DNA from 4 places in the Streptomyces sp. NPDC051452 genome. Region 3 is predicted to be linked to each of the others. Evidence: riboswitches for the same ligand, from Rfam matches in the RefSeq annotation. Region 3 holds a riboswitch; each other region holds the start of a gene.
The links. A riboswitch is a leader RNA that binds a small molecule or an ion and turns the genes downstream of it on or off. The one in region 3 is predicted to bind cobalamin.
Positions count from the first base shown of each region.

Region 1: another riboswitch for cobalamin. It lies ahead of ACIBA9_RS11385 (ribonucleoside-diphosphate reductase subunit alpha); the one in region 3 lies ahead of ACIBA9_RS12520 (cobalamin biosynthesis protein).
Region 2: another riboswitch for cobalamin. It lies ahead of ACIBA9_RS00860 (ABC transporter substrate-binding protein); the one in region 3 lies ahead of ACIBA9_RS12520 (cobalamin biosynthesis protein).
Region 4: another riboswitch for cobalamin. It lies ahead of ACIBA9_RS07650 (CbtB-domain containing protein); the one in region 3 lies ahead of ACIBA9_RS12520 (cobalamin biosynthesis protein).

Region 1 is NZ_JBITEB010000003.1:439,310-444,134, forward strand. Features, by position in the region: gene ACIBA9_RS11385 (ribonucleoside-diphosphate reductase subunit alpha) at 1-933, opposite strand, end outside; cobalamin riboswitch at 1,058-1,199, opposite strand; gene mctP (monocarboxylate uptake permease MctP) at 1,338-2,966, opposite strand; gene ACIBA9_RS11395 (DUF3311 domain-containing protein) at 2,963-3,226, opposite strand; gene ACIBA9_RS11400 (GntR family transcriptional regulator) at 3,372-4,136, opposite strand; gene nagB (glucosamine-6-phosphate deaminase) at 4,324-4,825, opposite strand, start outside.
Region 2 is NZ_JBITEB010000001.1:194,782-199,606, reverse strand. Features, by position in the region: gene ACIBA9_RS00880 (LLM class flavin-dependent oxidoreductase) at 1-207, shown strand, start outside; gene ACIBA9_RS00875 ((2Fe-2S) ferredoxin domain-containing protein) at 271-660, opposite strand; gene ACIBA9_RS00870 (ABC transporter ATP-binding protein) at 653-1,462, opposite strand; gene ACIBA9_RS00865 (iron chelate uptake ABC transporter family permease subunit) at 1,459-2,472, opposite strand; gene ACIBA9_RS00860 (ABC transporter substrate-binding protein) at 2,469-3,518, opposite strand; cobalamin riboswitch at 3,573-3,751, opposite strand; partial or broken gene ACIBA9_RS00855 (short-chain fatty acyl-CoA regulator family protein) at 3,766-4,086, opposite strand; partial or broken gene ACIBA9_RS00850 (hypothetical protein) at 4,076-4,186, shown strand; gene ACIBA9_RS00845 (flavodoxin family protein) at 4,267-4,825, opposite strand, start outside.
Region 3 is NZ_JBITEB010000004.1:60,215-65,039, forward strand. Features, by position in the region: gene ACIBA9_RS12510 (anion permease) at 1-603, shown strand, start outside; gene ACIBA9_RS12515 (hypothetical protein) at 635-862, shown strand; cobalamin riboswitch at 1,020-1,162, shown strand; gene ACIBA9_RS12520 (cobalamin biosynthesis protein) at 1,262-2,206, shown strand; gene ACIBA9_RS12525 (cobyric acid synthase) at 2,203-3,711, shown strand; gene ACIBA9_RS12530 (putative cobaltochelatase) at 3,785-4,825, shown strand, end outside.
Region 4 is NZ_JBITEB010000002.1:526,465-531,289, reverse strand. Features, by position in the region: gene ACIBA9_RS07670 (phenylacetate--CoA ligase family protein) at 1-615, opposite strand, end outside; gene ACIBA9_RS07665 (superoxide dismutase) at 1,207-1,848, shown strand; partial or broken gene ACIBA9_RS07660 (acyl-CoA dehydrogenase family protein) at 2,128-2,316, shown strand; gene ACIBA9_RS07655 (enoyl-CoA hydratase/isomerase family protein) at 2,313-3,386, shown strand; cobalamin riboswitch at 3,492-3,639, shown strand; gene ACIBA9_RS07650 (CbtB-domain containing protein) at 3,677-3,898, shown strand; gene ACIBA9_RS07645 (CbtA family protein) at 3,920-4,672, shown strand.

The DNA of each region.
Region 1 (4,825 bases), on a different contig from region 3:
GTGCCAGGTCTCCAGGTACACCGCGGCCGCGCCCTTGCGCCGGCCGCCCTGGTTCACGGCGGCCACCGAGGCGTCCAGGGTCTTCAGGAACGGCACGATGCCGTTGGAGTGCCCGTTGGTGCCGCGGATCAGCGAACCCCGGCTGCGGATGCGGGAGTAGGACAGGCCGATGCCGCCGGCGTGCTTGGAGAGGCGGGCGACCTGGTGGTAGCGGTCGTAGATGGAGTCCAGCTCGTCCAGCGGGGAGTCGAGGAGGTAGCAGGACGACATCTGCGGGTGCCGCGTACCGGAGTTGAAGAGCGTGGGGGAGGACGGCAGATAGTCGAGGCGGCTCATGAGCCCGTAGAGCGCCGCGACCTCGTCCACCGAGCGGGCGGTGTCGTCCTCGGCCAGGCCGGCGGCGACGCGCAGCATGAAGTGCTGGGGCGTCTCGACGACCTTGCGGGTGATGGGGTGCCGCAGCAGGTAGCGGCTGTGCAGGGTGCGCAGGCCGAAGTAGCCGAAGCGGTCGTCGGCGTCGACGTCGATCAGCGCGTCGAGCCGCGCGGCGTGCTGCCGGACGAACTCGGCGGTCCGGTCGGCGACGAGCCCCTCGCGGTGCCCCACGGCGACGGAGTCCGTGAAGGAGGTGACGCCCTGTGAGGCGGCCTCCTCACGGATGGAGAGGGTCAGCAGGCGGGCGGCCAGCCGGGAGTAGGCGGGGTCCTCGGCGATCAGTCCGGCGGCCGCCTCGGTCGCCAGCTCGCGCAACTCGGCTGTGATTTCGGAGGCAGTCCGTGCAGACCGGCCACGCAGCGCGGAGGCGGCGACCCGGCCGGGGTCGGCGTCGGGGAGGTCGACGGTCAGCTCGGTCAGGGTCCGCAGCAGCGCGGCACCGGGACCGTCGGTCTCCAGCTCGCTGACTGAAGCCGGTTCGGCTGGCGCGATGGTCACGTGGGGCTCTCCCTCGCTCGGCACGGGGACCTGGCGGAGGGCAGGGGGCAGCCACGAACGCGTACGGCGTGGCGTCCTCCGGCCCGCTCCACGAGGCCCGGACGTCTCAAGGCACCCGAACCGGACGGCCGGGTGCGCTGTCGGCAGGTCCTCGGACTGGCCAGGCGTGCGCTTACACGCAAGTACACCGTTGCGGGACAGTTCCGGATTCGCACCGGATTCCCCTGCGACGACAGCGAGGACGAGCATACATCTAGTGCCGGGCTGTCGTGGCACCCCCACATGTAGTGTCTGTTGCGTGTTGCGGTGGTATCGGAGCGTCAACTCGAGGCAGCACGGCGGGCCGCCGGGAATCCACTTCCCGGCGGCCCGCCGTGGGTGTCGTGCGCTGTGCCGAGGGCGGCTCAGTGGGCGTCCGCCGCGGTCACCGGCGGAAGCTCCACCTGGACCCCGGGGTCGCCCGCGTCGGCCGTGTAGTCCTCCGGCCGGGTCTCGTCGACGCCCTCCGGCGCCTTCAGGGCCCGCAGGACGAAGGTGAGGACGACGGTGACGACGACGTTCAGGACGAACGCCGTCAGGCCGATGTAGCCGATCTCGCCGATGCCGGGGATCTCCTTGGCGGAGCCACCGAAGTGAGCCTGCGTCGGCGAGGCCACCCCGTACGCGGCGAGCGTGCCGTACACCATGCCGACCGCCCAGCCGGCCAGCAGCGCCCAGCGGTGGAACCAGCGGGTGAACAGGCCGCCGACCAGGGCCGGGAAGGTCTGCAGGATCCAGATGCCGCCCAGCAGCTGGAAGTTGATGGCGACCGTCTTGTCCATGGTGAGGACGAAGACCAGCGCGCCCACCTTCACCAGCAGGGACACGACCTTGGAGACCTGGGCCTCCTGCTTCGGCGTGGCGTCCGGCTTGATGAAGTCCTTGTAGATGTTGCGGGTGAAGAGGTTCGCCGCCGCGATGGACATGATCGCCGCCGGGACGAGCGCCCCGATGCCGATCGCCGCGAAGGCCACGCCCGCGAACCAGTCCGGGAACATGTCCTCGAACAGCTGGGGGATGGCCAGCTGGCCGTTGGTGACCTTCACCCCGGCCGCGATGGCCATGAAGCCCAGCAGCGCCAGCAGGCCCAGCATGAGCGAGTACAGCGGCAGGATGGTGGTGTTGCGGCGGATCACCTCGCGGCTCCTGGAGGACAGGGTCGCGGTGATGGAGTGCGGGTACATGAACAGCGCCAGCGCCGAACCCAGCGCCAGCGTGGCGTAGGTCCACTGGGCCGCCTCCGGCGGGACGAGCGCGCCGCGCGGCTTGTGGGTGGCCGGGTTGATCTGGCCGAACGCGTCGCCCGCCTTGGCGAAGATGTCGTCGAAGCCGCCCAGCTTGATCGGGATGTAGATGATCGCCACCGCGATGACGATGTAGATCAGCGCGTCCTTCACGAACGCGATCAGCGCGGGCGCCCGCAGACCGGAGGAGTAGGTGTAGGCCGCCAGCACACCGAAGGCGATGAGCAGCGGCAGGTCCTTCACGAACCAGTTCGTGTTCTCGCCGCCGCCGACGCCCATCACGTCCAGCACCGCCTGGATGCCCACGAGCTGGAGCGCGATGTACGGCATCGTCGCCAGGATGCCGGTGACCGCCACCGCCAGCGACAGACTCTTGGAGCCGAACCGGCCGCGCACGAAGTCCGAGGTGGTCACATAGCCGTGCGTGTGCGAGACCGACCACAGCCGGGGCAGGAACGTGAAGATCAGCGGGTACACCAGGATCGTGTACGGCACCGCGAAGAAGCCGGACGCGCCCGCCGCGTAGATCGCCGCCGGTACGGCGACGAAGGTGTACGCCGTGTACAGATCACCGCCGAGCAGGAACCAGGTGACCCAGGTGCCGAACGACCGTCCGCCCAGACCCCATTCGTCCAGCGAGTGCTCGTTCTCGGCCTTGCGCCAGCGCGCGGCCAGGAAGCCCATGACCGTGACGGCCAGGAAGAAGAAGATGAAGACGCCGAGCGCGACGCCGTTGACGCCGTCCTTCACTTCGCGCCACCCCCCTGCGCGTTCCCGCGGGAGCGCTGGTCGCGCCGCCACAGGCTGTACGCGGTCATCGTGAGCACCGTGGAGACCAGCACCCAGAGCATCTGGTACCAGTAGAAGAACGGGATCCCGATGAACGCGGGATCCGTCTTGGCGTACGAGCCGACCCACAGCATCGCCACGAAGGGCGCGACGAGACACAGGCCGATGACCACCCGGGTCGGTGTGACGACCGGTGGTCTCACTTCAGGTGTTTCCGACATGCCATGGCTCCGTCCCCTCGCTGATCACCTGTAATGCGCAGGCAATCTAGGTGACGGCGTCAGGGCACGGGAAGACCTCGTCCGTATATCGGTCCGCCGGTTCTCGGACGCGGTGTGCGGGCCGGGTGGGGAAGCCCGGCCGCCCTCAGTCCTGCGGCCGCTTCAGGCGGGCCACGAACTTGTACCGGTCGCCCCGGTACACCGAGCGCACCCACTCCACCGGCTGGCCCGCGCGGTCCAGGGAGTGCCGGGAGAGCATCAGCATCGGCAGGCCCACGTCGGTGCCGAGCAGGCCCGCCTCGCGGGGGGTGGCCAGAGAGGTCTCGATGGTCTCCTCGGCCTCGGCGAGATGGATGTCGTAGACCTCGGCGAGCGCGGTGTACAGGGACGTGTACTTCGCCAGCGACCGGCGCAGCGCCGGGAAGCGCTTGGCGCTCAGATGGGTGGTCTCGATCGCCATGGGCTCGCCGTTGGCCATGCGCAGCCGCTCGATGCGCAGCACGCGGCCGCCGGCGGTGATGTCGAGCAGGCCGGCGAGCCGGTCGTCGGCGGTGATGTAGCCGATGTCCAGCAGCTGCGAGGTCGGCTCCAGACCCTGGGCGCGCATGTCCTCGGTGTAGGAGGTGAGCTGCAGCGCCTGGGAGACCTTGGGCTTGGCGACGAAGGTGCCCTTGCCCTGGATGCGTTCGAGCCGGCCCTCCACGACCAGCTCCTGCAGGGCCTGGCGGACGGTGGTGCGGGAGGTGTCGAACTCGGCGGCCAGGGTGCGCTCGGGCGGCACCGGGGTGCCCGGTGCCTGCGTCTCCGTCATGTCGAGCAGGTGCTTCTTCAAGCGGTAGTACTTGGGCACGCGCGCGGTACGGACGGTCGTGCCGGCCTCGTTCTCCGCACTGCTGACGTCGGTGCTCATGCTCTGCCTTCCCGGCTCCGGATGCCGAAAGCGGCCGACCTGGCATCGGCCGCGGCTCACATCGTGGCACGGCTTCGGGTGCCAGGCGCCCACCCGCACGCTCCGTGATCTCCTCTGTATACCGGCGCGCCCGCTGTTGGTCTAGTCCAACGAGCCGCAGAGCGTGCGGCGGCGGCGCGCCGGGCGCTCAGATGCCCTGCCAGTCGGGCTTGTGGGCGTAGGTGTGCCGGAAGTAGTCGGCCAGCTTGAGCTTGCCGGCCGCCGCCTCGTCGACGACCACCGTCGCGTGCGGGTGCAGCTGGAGCGCGGAGGCGGGACAGACCGCCGCGACCGGTCCCTCCACGGTCGCGGCGACCGCGTCCGCCTTGCCCTCGCCGGTCGCCAGCAGCACCAGGTGCCGGGCCTCCAGGATGGTGCCGATGCCCTGGGTGATGACGTGGTGCGGGACCTGCTCGACGGCACCGTCGAAGAAGCGGGCGTTGTCGATCCGCGTCTGCTCGGTCAGGGTCTTGATCCGGGTGCGCGAGGCGAGCGAGGAGCACGGTTCGTTGAACCCGATGTGCCCGTCGGTCCCGATGCCGAGCAGCTGGAGGTCGACCCCGCCGGCCTCCGCGAGCGCGCGGTCGTACGCCTCGCATGCCGCCTGTAGGTCCGCGGCCGTCCCGTCCGGGCCCAGGAACGCGTCCATG
Region 2 (4,825 bases), on a different contig from region 3:
CCGGACGTGGTGGGAACCGCGGACCAGATCCTGGAGCAGCTGACCGCTGATCCCGTCGTCGCGGCCGTCTCGGAGCTGCGCCTGGAGCTGCCGTACGAGTTCGAACGGGCCGACTACGAGCAGATCCTGCACGACGTACGGCACTCGATCGCGCCCGAGCTGGGCTGGCGGCCCGACTCCGCGGTGCTGCACGAGGCGGGCCGATGAGCCCCGAGGGGCGGGAGTCGCCGCGCGGCCGGACACCCGGGAGCCGTCCGGCCGCACTCGTACTCATCGCGCCCTGCGGGGCGCGGTGAAGACGTAGAGGTCGAGGATGTCGGGGCATGGGGCGACTCCGGGGCCACCCGCCTTCACCCAGCCGACGACGTCCTCGGTGGCGTCCGGGTCGTTGACGAGTCCGAGCCAGACCGGGCGCGCGCCGGTGGCACGTGCGGCTGCGGAGGGCTGGACGACGATCACATTCGCGTGCTCGCAGACGTCGAGGCAGTCGGAGACCCGTACAGGTACCTCCTCGGCAAGGCGCGCGAGTTGCCGGTCGTGATCCACACCCGTGACTTTCGGGGTTCCGCAGCAGCAGTCCCGGCACACGACGACGCGGCACGGTGTCGGCTCGGCGGATGTGAACTCCCTGCCGGCTGCTTCAGGACGCTGTTCAGGCATCGCTCGCCACACTCCTGTTCGGGGGATATACGTACCAGGCGGCCGGGCGCAGAAAGCGGATCACCGGGTAGCCGGGGTCGTGGGTGACCTCGGCACGGACGCCGTAGACCTGCTCGATGAGGGTGGGCGTCAGGACCTCGGCCGGAGTGCCCTCCGCGACGGCGCGTCCCTCGCGCAGGACGAGCAGGCGGTCGCAGTACATCGCGGCGAGGTTCAGGTCGTGCAGGGCGATCACCGTGGTGACCGGCAGGCTCGCGACGAGTGCCAGCAGGTCGAGCTGGTGCTGGACGTCGAGGTGGTTGGTGGGTTCGTCGAGGAGGAGTTCGCGGGGTGCCTGGGCGAGCGCACGGGCGATCTGGGTGCGCTGGCGTTCGCCGCCGGAGAGGGTGTGCCAGGACTGGCCGGCCCGGTCGGTCAGGCCGGTGCGGGCCAGGGCTTCGGCGACGGCCTCGGCGTCGGCCGCCGTGGCCGGTGTCCAGGCGCGGCGGTGCGGGATGCGGCCGAGGGTGACGACGTCGTGAACGGTCAGTTCGGTCTGGGTGTCGGCGTGCTGCTCCACCGTGGCGATTCGGCGGGCGGTGGCACGGCGGCCGAGATCGGTAAGGGGACGTCCGTCCAGGGTGACGACGCCGACGGTGGGGGCGAGGACTCCGGCCAGCAGCCTCAACAGCGTCGACTTTCCCGAGCCGTTGGGGCCGAGGAGGCCGACGGTCTCGCCGTGGCTCAGAGTGAGGGTGACGCCGTCGACGACGACCTTGTCGCCGAGGCGTCGTACGACGCGGTCCGCGTGCAGGCTGGTCATGTCCTTCTCCGTCCGCGGTAGAGCACGGCCAGGAACGCCGGCACGCCGATGAGGGACGTCACCACGCCCACCGGGACCTCCTGGGGGTCGAGGACCGTACGGGCGAGGGTGTCCACCCACACCAGGAAGACGGCCCCGGTCAGCGCGGTGACCGGCAGCAGGCGGGCGTGGCCGGAGCCGGTGAGGACGCGGGTGGCGTGGGGGAGGACCAGGCCGACGAAGCCGATCGCGCCGGCGCAGCTGACCAGGACGGCCGTGAGCAGTGCGGTCACGGACAGGAGGACCAGGCGGGTACGGGCGACGTGGACTCCGAGTCCGGCGGCTGCCTCCTCACCGAAGGCGAACGCGTCGAGCGTACGGGCGTACCCGAGGCAGGCGACGAGGACCACGGCCAGGACGACCGCGCAGAGCAGTACCTGCCCCCAGTCGGCCCCGGTGAGCGAGCCGAGCAGCCAGAACAGGACGCCCCGGGTGGTCTCGGCGTCCGCGGAGGTCAGGACGGTGAACGAGGTCAGCGCGGAGAACAGCTGCATGATCGCCACTCCCGACAGCACGACCCGGTCGGTGCCGCCGCCGAGGGTGTGGCTGAGCAACAGCACCAGGGCGAAGGAGAGCAGCGCGCCGAGGAAGGCGCCCGCCGACAGGGAGATCACGCCGCCACCCACGCCCAGCACGACCACGGCGACCGCTCCCGTGGACGCGCCGGAGGACACGCCGAGCACGAAGGGGTCGGCGAGCGGATTGCGCAGCAGGGACTGCATCACCGCCCCGCACACGGCGAGCCCGGCACCGCACACGGCGGCGAGCAGCGTGCGCGGCATCCGCAGGTTCCACACGATGCCGTCCCGCAGCGGCGCCAACGTGGCTTCGCCGAGGCCGAGATGGGCCGCGACGGACGCCCAGACGTCTCCCGTGGAGATGTCGGCGGGACCGATCGTCACAGCCACGGCGATCGACGCGAGCAGCGCGGCGACTCCGCTGCCCGTCAACAGCCAAGCGCGCACGCTCACTTGGCGAGCCCGAAGTCGCGCAGACCGGCTGCGACCTCCTCGATCCCCTCGATGGTGCGGATGGACGGGTTCATCGCTTGTCCGCTCAGCAGGACGTACCGCTTCTTCCGCACGGCGGTCAGGTTGCGGGTGGCGGGGTTGGTCTCCAGGAAGCGGATCTTGGCTGCGGCGGTCTCCGCGGTCTGCTGCTTGCGGGTCAGGTCGCCGAGCACGATCACATCGGGGTCGCGGTCGGCGACCGTCTCCCAGCTGATCTGGGGCCATTCGTCGTGGGTGTCGGCGAAGACGTTCTTCGCGCCGACCGCACGGGTGATGGCGCCCGGTGCGCCGCAGCAGCCGGCGAGGTAGGGCGACTGGGAGTTGGCGAACCAGTACATGAGCGAGACGTCGGTGGCGTCGAGCCCGGCGGTGGCCGTGCCGACCCGCTTCTTCAGGGATGCGACCAGCTTCTCGCCCCGCGCCTCCACGCCGAACGCCCGTGCCAGGTCACGTATCTCGCCGTACACGGCATCGAGGGTGAACGGCTCGCCGCGCGATCCGTCGCCGCCACTGTCGTTGTCCTTGCCCGAGCAGTCGGACGGCGAGACATACGTGGGCACGCCCAGCTTCTCGAACTGCGCGCGGGTGGCGACCCCGCCCTTGCCCAGGGTGGAGACGAACGAGGCGGTGACGAGGTCGGGTTCGGCGTCCAGGACCTTCTCGAAGGAGGGCGCGTTGTCGGCGAGGCGCGGCACGGACGTGTTCGCCTTCGCAAGGCCCTTCATCACCGGGTCGGTCCAAGTGGCCGTACCGGCCATGCGGTCGGCGAGGCCGAGGGAGAGCAGGATCTCGGTGGTGCCCTGGTTGAGGGACACGGCCCGCTTCGGCGCCGCTGTCAGGGTGACCTTCCGGCCGCAGTTGTCGAGGGTCACCGGGTATCCGGCGGCAGCGGTCCTCGCCGGCTTCGCGTCGTCGGCATCGGAGGAGCCGCAGGCGGTGAGCAGCAGGGAAGACGCGAGGAGAAACGCCGGAGTGCGGACAAGGGCGGGGGTGCGGAGCACGGGCATGCCTCTGGGGTCGGGGCTCGTACGCGGAGCCTGGCCTACGGACGTCCCTCCACGCCGAAGCGCGGAGGTGCCAGCAGGTCTTCGGACTCGGGTTCGTCCGGACGGGACGCCTTCCCGGTCTCCCAGTGGCGTTGCGTGCCCCGCCCGTCCCCCTCACCGCTGCGCGTCAGTTCCGGGTTCGCACCGGATTCCCTGGCCTCGGATGTGGCTCGACTGGCCCGCTGAGGCTATCAAGTCCGTCGTACGGTCAGATCGTGCGTTCGGTCACGGGGTACGGCACGAACGTGCTGGTGTTCTGGTCGATCCGCAGCGGCCGGCCGAGGGGCGGTGCGCTCCGCTGGGGGCGGTCGAGGCGTTCACAGACGCGGCAGCCCATGCCGATGGGGGTGGCGTCGGAAGGGTCGGTGAGGTCCAGGCCGTCGGCGTAGACGAGGCGGTGGGCGTGGCGGATCTCGCGGCCCAGGCCGATGGCGAACGTCTTGCCAGGCTCGCCCCAGTCTCCGCGGTGCCGGGTGATCGCGCGGGCCGTCCACGGGTAGCGCTGTCCGTCGGGCATCTCGGCGACCTCACGCCCGGTCAAAGGCGCGCTCACCGGCCCGGTAACCATGCTCGCCTGGTCCTTCGTCCGCGACGAGCCGGCCCTGCGCGAGACGCTGCCGCTACGGGCCTGCCCCTTGGGGCCCGGTGTCCGGCGCTGGACCGGCTGGGCGGGGCCGACGGCCGGCCGCCGGCTTTCCCCGGCGTCACGTCACCGGTGTTCGGGGTTCTCGAAGTCCCGGCGGCATCCGGCGTCCCACGCGGCGCGCTGGTTGCCGTAGGCGGGGATGCCGCCCAGGTCCTTCAGCGCCCGGGCCAGGTGCAGCAGGTTCCAGGTCATGAAGGTGGTGTTGCGGTTGGTGAAGTCGTTCTCCGGGCCGCCCGATCCCGGATCGAGGTACGAGGGGCCCGGGCCCGCCTCCCCGATCCATCCGGCGTCCGCCTGGGGAGGGATGGTGTATCCCAGGTGCTGAAGGCTGTAGAGGACGTTCATGGCGCAGTGCTTGACGCCGTCCTCGTTGCCGGTGATCAGGCAACCGCCGACGCGGCCGTAATAGGCGTACTGACCGGCGTCGTTCAGGAGGCTGGAGCAGGCGTAGAGTCGTTCGATCACCTGCTTCGTCACGGAGCTGTTGTCGCCCAGCCAGATGGGGCCGGCCAGCACCAGGATGTCGGCCGCCAGGACCTGCTGGTAGAGGTCCGGCCAGGCGTCCCTCTCCCAGCCGTGTTCCCTCATGTCGGGCCACACACCGGTCGCGATGTCGTGGTCC
Region 3 (4,825 bases):
TCCGCCGGTCTGGCGATCGCGCTCGGCACCTACATCGGCGGCTGGCGCATCATCCGCACCATGGGCAAGGGCCTGACCGACCTGGAGCCGCGCCAGGGCTTCGCCGCCCAGACCAGCGCCGCGACCGCGATCCTGGCCTCCGCCCACCTCGGCTTCTCCCTCTCCACCACCCACGTCGTCTCCGGCTCGGTGATGGGCGCCGGTCTGGGCCGCAAGGGCGGTGTGGTCCGCTGGTCCACCGCGACCCGCATGGTCGTCGCCTGGGTGCTGACGCTGCCGGCCGCCGCGCTGGTCGGCGCGGGCGCCGAATCGGTCACCGACCTCGGTGACTGGGGCACCGCCCTCGTCGCCGTCTTCCTGGTCGCCGCGAGCGCCGCGATCTGGAAGATCTCCCGCCGTGAGGTCGTCGACCACACGGACGTCGTCACCGAGACGGAGGAGCCGGCCGGGGTGGTGACCACCGCCATCGCCGCGGTGATCCCGCCTCCCACGGCCGCCGTCGCCGAGCAGTCGGCTCTCGCCTTCCCGCAGCAGGCCGCCGGCCCCGCGCAGCCCGCCGCCTCGGTCCCCGCTCCGGCGACCCCGCCGGCCGCCACGGTCTGACCCCGAGCCCTCAGGTACTGAAGGAAACATCATGACGATCGACTGGGCGGCCCTCGGCTCCGTCTTCGGCACCAGCCTGGTGTTCACGGTGGGCCTGGTGGCCCTGTTCACCCTCGGCATCAACGGCCTGTCGCGGCGCGAGAAGGCCGCGGCCCAGGGCGGCTCGGCCACCCTCGCGGTCACCGGCGCCTACGTCTGCTTCGCGGCCTGCGCGGCGGCGGTGGCGTACGGCATCTACCTGATCGTGGCCAAGGCCTGAACCGCCCGCCGATCGTGGCCGCGTCCTGATCGAACACGCCCGAGGCTCCCCTCCCGTCGCCCGGGAGGGGAGCCTCCGGCGTGTCCACGCCTGCCGGGGGCGGGCGTCGGCGCTCCCTCCCCCCGCAGGTCAACGGCTGGTCAACGGCAGGTTGACGGCTGTTCGGGGCGCATGGTGGACTGCCCGGGCCATGTACGGCGGCAAGAGAGGAAGCCGGTGCGAATCCGGCGCGGTCCCGCCACTGTCACCGGGAGGAGACTCCCGGGAAGCCAGGAACTCTCACCGCCGAATCTCGTCGAACCAGGGCGTGGACACCCTGAGTGAGGACCCGGATCGCCATGCTCGGCCGCCGAAGGACCAGTACCAGGCCCACCCCCCTACCCACGGCCGTCTGAGCCGATGGGTGCCGATCGCTCCTACGCGTACGGCGCCGCCGCCGGCCTGCTGGGTGACCTGATCCTGGGCGATCCGCGCCGGGGGCACCCGGTCGCCGCGTTCGGACGGGCCGCCGCCGCGGTGGAAGGCGCCTTGTGGCACGACCACCGGGGCTGGGGCGCCGTGCACACCGCGGTGTGCGCCGGCGGCGCCGTCGCGCTCGGCGCGCTGACCGCACGGGCCGTACGCCCCTCGCCTGCCGCGTCCGCCGCGCTGACCGCCGCCGCCACCTGGGCGGTCGTCGGCGGCACCTCGCTCGCCCGGGAGGCACTCGGCATCGGGCGCGCCCTGCGGGCCGGTGACGTCGAGGCGGCCCGGGCGCGGCTGCCCCATCTGTGCGGCCGGGACCCGCAGGCGCTGGACGCCGACGGGATCGCCCGGGCCGTGGTCGAGTCGGTGGCCGAGAACACCTCCGACGCCGTCGTGGGCGCGCTCGTCTGGGGCGCCGTGGGCGGAGTGCCCGGTCTGCTCGGGTTCCGGGCGGTCAACACCCTGGACGCGATGGTCGGTCACAAGTCGCCTCGTCTGCGCCGCTACGGCTGGGCCTCCGCCCGCCTGGACGACGTCGCCGGGTGGCCGGGGGCCCGGCTGACCGCCGTACTCGCCGCCGCGGCCGGGCCCGATCCGCGCGGCGCGCTGCGCGCCTGGAAGGCCGACGCGCGAAGGCATCCGAGCCCCAACGCCGGACCCGTGGAGGCCTCCTTCGCGGGCGCGCTCGGGGTACGCCTGGGCGGGACGCTCGCCTACGGCGGCCGGGTCGAGCACCGCCCGGTGCTCAACGGGGCGGCCGGGCGCCCCGTCCATGTCAACGACATCGAGCGGGCGGTACGGCTGTCCCGCCGGGTCGGCCTGCTCGCGTTCGGCGTCACACTCGCCGCGCGCCGACTCGTGAAGGGAGCGGGGAAGTGACCGGGGGTCTCCTCGTCGCCGGCACCACCTCCGACGCCGGCAAGAGCGTCGTGACGGCCGGAATCTGCCGGTGGCTGGTGCGCCAGGGCGTGAAGGTCGCGCCGTTCAAGGCGCAGAACATGTCGCTCAACTCCTTCGTGACCCGGGAGGGCGCGGAGATCGGGCGGGCCCAGGCCATGCAGGCCCAGGCGTGCCGGGTCGAGCCGACCGCGCTGATGAACCCGGTGCTGCTCAAGCCCGGCGGTGAGCGCAGCAGCCAGGTGGTGCTGCTGGGCAAGGCCGTGGGCGAGATGAGCGCGCGCGGCTATCACGGAGGTCGCCAACAGCGGCTGCTCGGCACGGTGCTGGACTGTCTGGCCGAGTTGCGGGGCACCTATGACGCGGTGATCTGCGAGGGGGCGGGAAGCCCGGCCGAGATCAATCTGCGGCGCACCGACATCGTCAACATGGGCATCGCCCGCAACGCGCGCCTGCCCGTGCTCGTCGTCGGCGACATCGACCGCGGCGGCGTCTTCGCCTCGTTCTTCGGCACCGTCGCCCTGCTCTCGCCGGAGGACCAGGAACTGGTCGCCGGGTTCCTGGTGAACAAGTTCCGGGGCGATGTCGGCCTGCTGGAGCCCGGGTTGGAGATGCTCCGGGGCCTGACCGGGCGGCGGACGTACGGTGTGCTGCCCTTCCGGCACGGACTCGGCATCGACGAGGAGGACGGGCTGCGGATGTCCCTGCGGGGCACCGTCCGGGAGTCCACCGTCGCTCCCCCCGTCGGCGAGGACGTGCTGCGGGTCGCGGTGTGCGCGGTCCCGCTGATGTCCAACTTCACGGACGTGGACGCGCTGGCGGCCGAACCGGGCGTCGTGGTGCGGTTCGTGGACCGTCCGGAGGAACTGGCGGACGCCGACCTCGTGATCGTCCCGGGCACCCGTGGGACCGTACGGGCGCTGCGGTGGCTGCGGGAGCGGGGGCTGGCGGACGCCCTCGCCCGAAGGGCCGCCCAGCACCGGCCGGTCCTCGGCGTCTGCGGCGGCTTCCAGCTCCTCGGCGAGCACATCGAGGACGACGTCGAGTCGCGCGCCGGTGAGGTGCCCGGGCTCGGCCTGCTGCCCGTACGGGTGCGGTTCGCCCGCGACAAGACCCTCGCCCGGCCGGCCGGAGAGGCCCTCGGCGAGCGGGTCGAGGGGTACGAGATCCATCACGGGGTCGCCGAGGTGACCGGGGGCGTCCCGTTCCTGGACGGCTGCCGGGTCGGCCAGACGTGGGGCACGCACTGGCACGGCTCCCTGGAGTCGGACGGTTTCCGGCGGGCCTTCCTGCGCGAGGTGGCCGCCGCGTCGGGCCGCCGCTTCGTGCCGGCCCCCGACACGTCCTTCGCCGCGCTCCGCGAGCAGCAGCTCGACCGGCTGGGCGACCTTGTCGAACAGCACGCGGACACCGACGCACTCTGGCGGCTGATCGAGTCCGGCGCGCCCCCGGGGCTGCCGTTCGTCCCACCGGGAGCACCCGCGTGAACGCCACTCGCGTGAACACCGGCCGTGTGCACGCCACTTACCTTGATCCGGAAGGCGACCTGGAGGGCGCTTCGTGACAACCCCCTTCCCATTCACGGCCGTTGTCGGTCAGGACGATCTGCGGCTCGCGCTGCTGCTGAACGCGGTCTCCCCGGCGGTCGGCGGCGTGCTGGTACGCGGCGAGAAGGGCACCGCCAAGTCCACGGCCGTGCGTGCCCTCTCGGCGCTGCTGCCCGCCGTGGACGTCGTCCCCGGATGCCGGTTCTCCTGCGATCCGGCGGCACCCGACCCGTCCTGCCCGGACGGCCCGCACGAGCCGGGTCCCGGTACGGCACGACCGTCCCGCATGGTCGAGCTGCCCGTCGGCGCCTCCGAGGACCGGCTGGTCGGCGCCCTCGACATCGAGCGGGCGCTCGCGGAGGGCGTGAAGGCGTTCGAGCCGGGCCTGCTGGCCGACGCGCACCGCGGCATCCTGTACGTGGACGAGGTCAACCTCCTCCACGACCACCTGGTCGACCTGCTGCTGGACGCGGCGGCGATGGGCGCCTCCTACGTGGAGCGCGAGGGCGTCTCGGTGCGGCACGCGGCCCGCTTCCTGCTCGTCGGCACCATGAACCCCGAGGAGGGCGAGCTGCGGCCGCAGTTGCTGGACCGGTTCGGACTGACCGTGGAGGTCGCCGCCTCCCGGGAGCCGGACCAGCGGGTGGAGGTCGTACGGCGCAGGCTGGCGTACGACGACGACCCCGCCGCCTTCGCCGCCCGGTGGGCCGCGGAGGAGGCGGACGTACGGCAACGGGTCGTGGCGGCGCGGGAGTTGCTGCCGCAGGTCCGGCTGGGTGACGCGGCGCTGCGGCAGATCGCGGCGACCTGCGCGGCCTTCGAGGTGGACGGCATGCGGGCCGACATCGTGATGGCGCGTACGGCGACCGCGCTGGCCGCGTGGGCCGGGCGCACCGACGTGCTCGCCGACGACGTGCGCCAGGCCGCGCTGCTCGCGCTGCCGCACCGGCGCCGGCGCAACCCGTTCGACGCGCCGGGGCTGGACGAGGACAAACTGGACGAGACGCTGGAGGAGTTCGCCGGCGACGACGACCCCGGCACGGGCGACGGCGGC
Region 4 (4,825 bases), on a different contig from region 3:
CGCTTTAAGGAGTGGCAGTTGGTCGCCGAACAGACACTCGCCGCCGAAGAACAGCAGCTCCACGGCGGGCAGCGTCCGGCCTGCCCGGGTGAGGCGCTCGGCGAGTGAGCACAGCGTGGTCGGTGTCCCGGCCACGGCCTGGACCCGGAACTCCTCCAGGGTGGCGGCGGTGGACTCCCAGGGCGTCGCGCCGCCGATGGGCAGGCGGACGTTGGCCACGGGGGAGCGGTGCAGCGAGTCGAGGACGAAGCTGAAGCTGGCGTACAGGTCACCGGCGTAGAACAGGTCCGCCACGCGGTGACCGGGCCGCAGCCCCGCTGCGACGAGTCCCGCGCCGAACGCGGTGGTGAACTCCCGCCATTCCGTGCGGGTGTAGTAGGAGAACTTCGGCGCCCCCGTCGTGCCACCGCTGCGGAACACGACCGCTTCTTCCAAAGGAGCGGTCAACAGCCGGTTGCCACGAGGTGAATTGGCCCGCCAGAAGTCGGCCTGCGGCACGACCGGGAGATCGGTGAGATGGGCCACGTGCTCGGGGAGACGGGCGTACAGCTCACGATAGAAAGGCGAGTGGTGGCGAACGAAGCGTATGAGCTCCGTAAATGATTGAACGGGCATCAATTCCTGCTCGAAGGCGTGGACCGTCGGCAGGCGAACGGCCGACGGGGGCGACGGAGCCGGTCCACTGCGACGTGCGTGAACCGGGTCGCCGAGGATGTGATGAAGGGGCGCGCCCACGGTGAACGGGGCGTCCGGGGCATCAGCGTATCTCACTATTCAGGACGGGGATTGCGCCAACTCGCGAGATGGGCAAGGGGCTTGGTGTCGCCTGCGCCCACGGATGTGCGACGGCGCCTTTCGGTTCCGTCGGATCCGGAGACGGTGATCACATGGGACGCGTCATCCATAAACATGCGTTGAGTGCGGCTAAAGGCCGCCTTATGGAAAGGCGGCCGAATACGCATTTCCGTTGCCCCGTCAACAAAGCGCGTAGGCAGGGTGGGTCCCGGTATCGGCTGTGAGCCGGCTCCCCCCGTACCGCTCGTGCCCCCCGTCGATGAGGGGTCGCCCCCCGGCGCCTCCGCCGTCGCCGTGCGTCGAGGACGACACGACCGGAGCCCTGGGTCCAAGGTCTGATCGGCACTCGGTGGCTCTTGCTGTTAGCGTGCACCTGCATACTATTCGCAAGAACGTCGGAGGACGTTGGACATGGCGCTCTACACGCTCCCTGAGCTTCCGTACGACTACTCGGCGCTCGCGCCGGTCATCAGCCCGGAGATCATCGAGCTGCACCACGACAAGCACCACGCGGCCTATGTGAAGGGCGCCAACGACACGTTGGAGCAGCTCGCCGAGGCGCGCGACAAGGAGACGTGGGGCTCGATCAACGGCCTGGAGAAGAACCTGGCCTTCCACCTCTCCGGGCACATCCTGCACTCCATCTACTGGCACAACATGACCGGCGACGGCGGCGGCGAGCCGCTGGCGGCCGACGGTGTCGGCGAACTGGCCGACGCCATCGCCGAGTCGTTCGGCTCGTTCGCCGGCTTCAAGGGTCAGCTGTCCAAGGCGGCGGCCACCACCCAGGGTTCGGGCTGGGGCGTGCTCGCCTACGAGCCGCTCAGCGGCCGCCTGATCGTGGAGCAGGTCTACGACCACCAGGGCAACGTCGGCCAGGGCTCCACGCCGATCCTGGTCTTCGACGCCTGGGAGCACGCCTTCTACCTCCAGTACAAGAACCAGAAGGTGGACTTCATCGAGGCCATGTGGCAGGTCGTCAACTGGCAGGACGTGGCCAAGCGCTACGCCGCCGCCAAGGAGCGCGGCGACAGCCTGCTCCTGCGCCCCTGACCCCCCGGCTCAGGCGGTCGTCCCGCCGGTGATCGTCTTCTCGCCCCTCACCGGCAGGCGCTCGACGGAGGGCTCCCCCGGCACCCCGCCGGCGGGAGCCCTTCCGCGTCCGACGCCACCCGTCGGTCCCGACGGTTCGCCCTGAACCTTCCAGGGCGCGCCCGACCCTGGATGCGGGGGCAAGGCCGCCGTGCGGGGAAGCCGGTGCGAGGAGGCCGGCGGTTCGGTCCTGACCCACGCCGACGGCGTGCCCGTGTTCCGGACGCTCACCTCCGGCTGCGGGTCGCCACCGACACCGGGTACTCGGTAGCCGACCGCGCGCTCGAGCCGCACGGCGGCTACGGCTACCTTGGCGAGTCCGGCATCGAGAACATCGTCCGTGGCCTGCGCGTCCACCGGATCCTGGAAGGAACCAACGAGCTCATGCGTGTCATCGTGTCCCGCGGCCCGACGGAGGCGTCCGGATGAGCGGCGGCGAGGAACCCGTCCTGCTGCACACCGACGGCCGGGCAGCCCACATCGTCCTCAACCGGCCCAGGGCCCTCAACGCCCTCAACCACGAGATGGTCCGCCGCATCGACGAGGCGCTGACCGTGTGGGAGGACGACCCCGCGGTACGCACCGTCGTCATCACCGGGGCGGGGGAGCGCGGACTGTGCGCGGGCGGTGACATCCGCGCCGTCCACGACGACGCCCGCGACGGCGATGGCAGCGCCGCGGCCGCCTTCTGGCGCGACGAGTACCACCTCAACGCCCGAATCGCCCGCTACGCGAAGCCCTATGTCGCCGTCATGGATGGCATCGTCATGGGCGGCGGCGTCGGTGTCTCCGCGCACGGCAGCGTCCGGATCGTCACCGAGCGGTCGCGGATCGCCATGCCGGAGACCGGCATCGGTTTCGTCCCCGACGTCGGCGGCACCTACCTGCTCGTCCAGGCCCCGGGCGAACTGGGCACCCATCTCGCGCTGACGGGCGCCGGGATCGGCGCCGCCGACGCCCTGCTGTGCGGCCTCGCCGACCACTACGTGCCGTCCGCCGCGCTCGGGCGTTTCCTCGACGACCTCGCGGACCTGCCCGTACGAGACGTCCTGGCCCGCCATGCGCAGCCGCCACCGCGAGGTGTGCTCGCCGGGCGGCGGGAGTGGATCGACGCCTGCTACGCCGCCGACACCGTCGAGGAGATCCTCGACCGGCTGCTGACCGACGGCGGCCCGGAGGCGAAGGAGGCGGCCGAGACCCTGCTCGGCAGGTCGCCCACCGCACTGAAGGCCACACTGGCCGCCCTGCGCCGCGCCCGGCGACAGGGAACGCTGGAGCGGGTCCTCGACCAGGAGTACCGCGTCTCCTGCGCCGCCCTGAGCACCCCCGACCTGGTGGAGGGCATCCGCGCCCAGGTCATCGACAAGGACCGTAGCCCGCGTTGGTCCCCCGCCACCCTCGCCGAGGTCACCGACGCCGATGTCGCACGCTTCTTCGCTCCGCTCGGCGACCGGGAACTGGGGCTGGCCGGGCCCGGGGCGGGCACGGAGGGAGTCTGACGAGCCGAACGGCCGCCGTCCCGCCCTCACCGGTCGGCGGCGGTCCCTGATGGCGGATATGAGAGAAAGGTCGCGGCCCGGCGGACGGACACGGTCTTGGCCATGTTCGCCACACACGCTACGGTCTTGACCGATACCGACGACGGCGAAACGGAAGCCGGTGTGAAACCGGCACGGTCGCGCCACTGTGTGCGCGGCGCCTCGGCCGAGGCGCCGCGCGAGTCAGACCCGTGGCCGTCGTCCACCGCACCACCGAGATGGGACGCGAACTCCCAGAGGAGGCCCCTGCCATGGCGCAGCATGTCGCCCAGCCGACAGTCACCACTCCCGCCCTTCCCACCAAGCTGCCGCTGAAGGCGATAGCTCCCTGGGCGGTCTTCTTCGGCATCCTGATGCTGGTCCTGCTCTACTTCGTCGGCGCCGAACAGGGCGCCACCTCCGTGTTCAACGGCACGGACGTCCACGAGTGGGTGCACGACGCCCGCCACCTCCTCGGCTTCCCCTGCCACTGACACGAGGGACGCCGCACAACCATGAACTCCCCAACCGTAAGGAATCTGCTCGTCCGGGGCATGCTCGCCGGCCTGGCAGCGGGCGTGCTCGCCCTGGTCGTCGCCTACCTGCTCGGTGAGCCGAGCGTCGACAAGGCGATCGGCTTCGAGGACGCCCACTCCCACGAGCACGAGATGGAGGTCGTCTCCCGCTCCCTGCAGTCCACCGCGGGCCTCGCCACCGGCGTCCTGGTCTACGGGGTCGCCTTCGGCGGCATCGCCGCGCTCGCCTACTGCTTCGCCCTCGGCCGCGTCGGCCGGTTCGGACCGCGGGCGACCGCGCTGTTGCTGTCCGGCTGCGCACTGCTCGCCGTGTACGTGGTGCCGTTCCTGAAGTACCCGGCCAACCCGCCTTCGGTCGGCGACCCCGACACCATCGGCAAGCGGACCAGCCTGTACTTCCTGATGATGCTGCTCAGCGTCCTCCTCGCGATCGCCGCCACCCTCCTGGGCAAGCGGCTCGCGCCCGCGCTCGGTACCTGGTGGGCGACCGTGACCGCGGTGGCCGCCTTCGCCGTCGTGATCGGAGTGGCCTATGGGTTCCTGCCGGCCGTCGACGAGGTGCCGAAGGACTTCCCGGCCGCCCTGCTCTGGCGGTTCCGGCTGTCCGCGCTGGCCATCCAGGCCGTGCTGTGGGGCGGATTCGGGCTGCTCTTCGGGGAGTTGGCCGAACGGCTGCTGAACCCCAAGCCGGTGACGGCGTCGGCCGCTCGGATGGTGCCGACGGCGCGCTGACCCACTTCCGGACAGCGTGAGGGCCCCGTGGAGCCATCCCGGGGCCCTCACGCGTTCCGCCCGACACGGCAAGCCGCCCGAGGGGAAGGCGGCACCCAGGTGGGAAGGGGAGGAGCCCGATGGCCGGACGGCCCCAGCCGCGTCGCATCACCC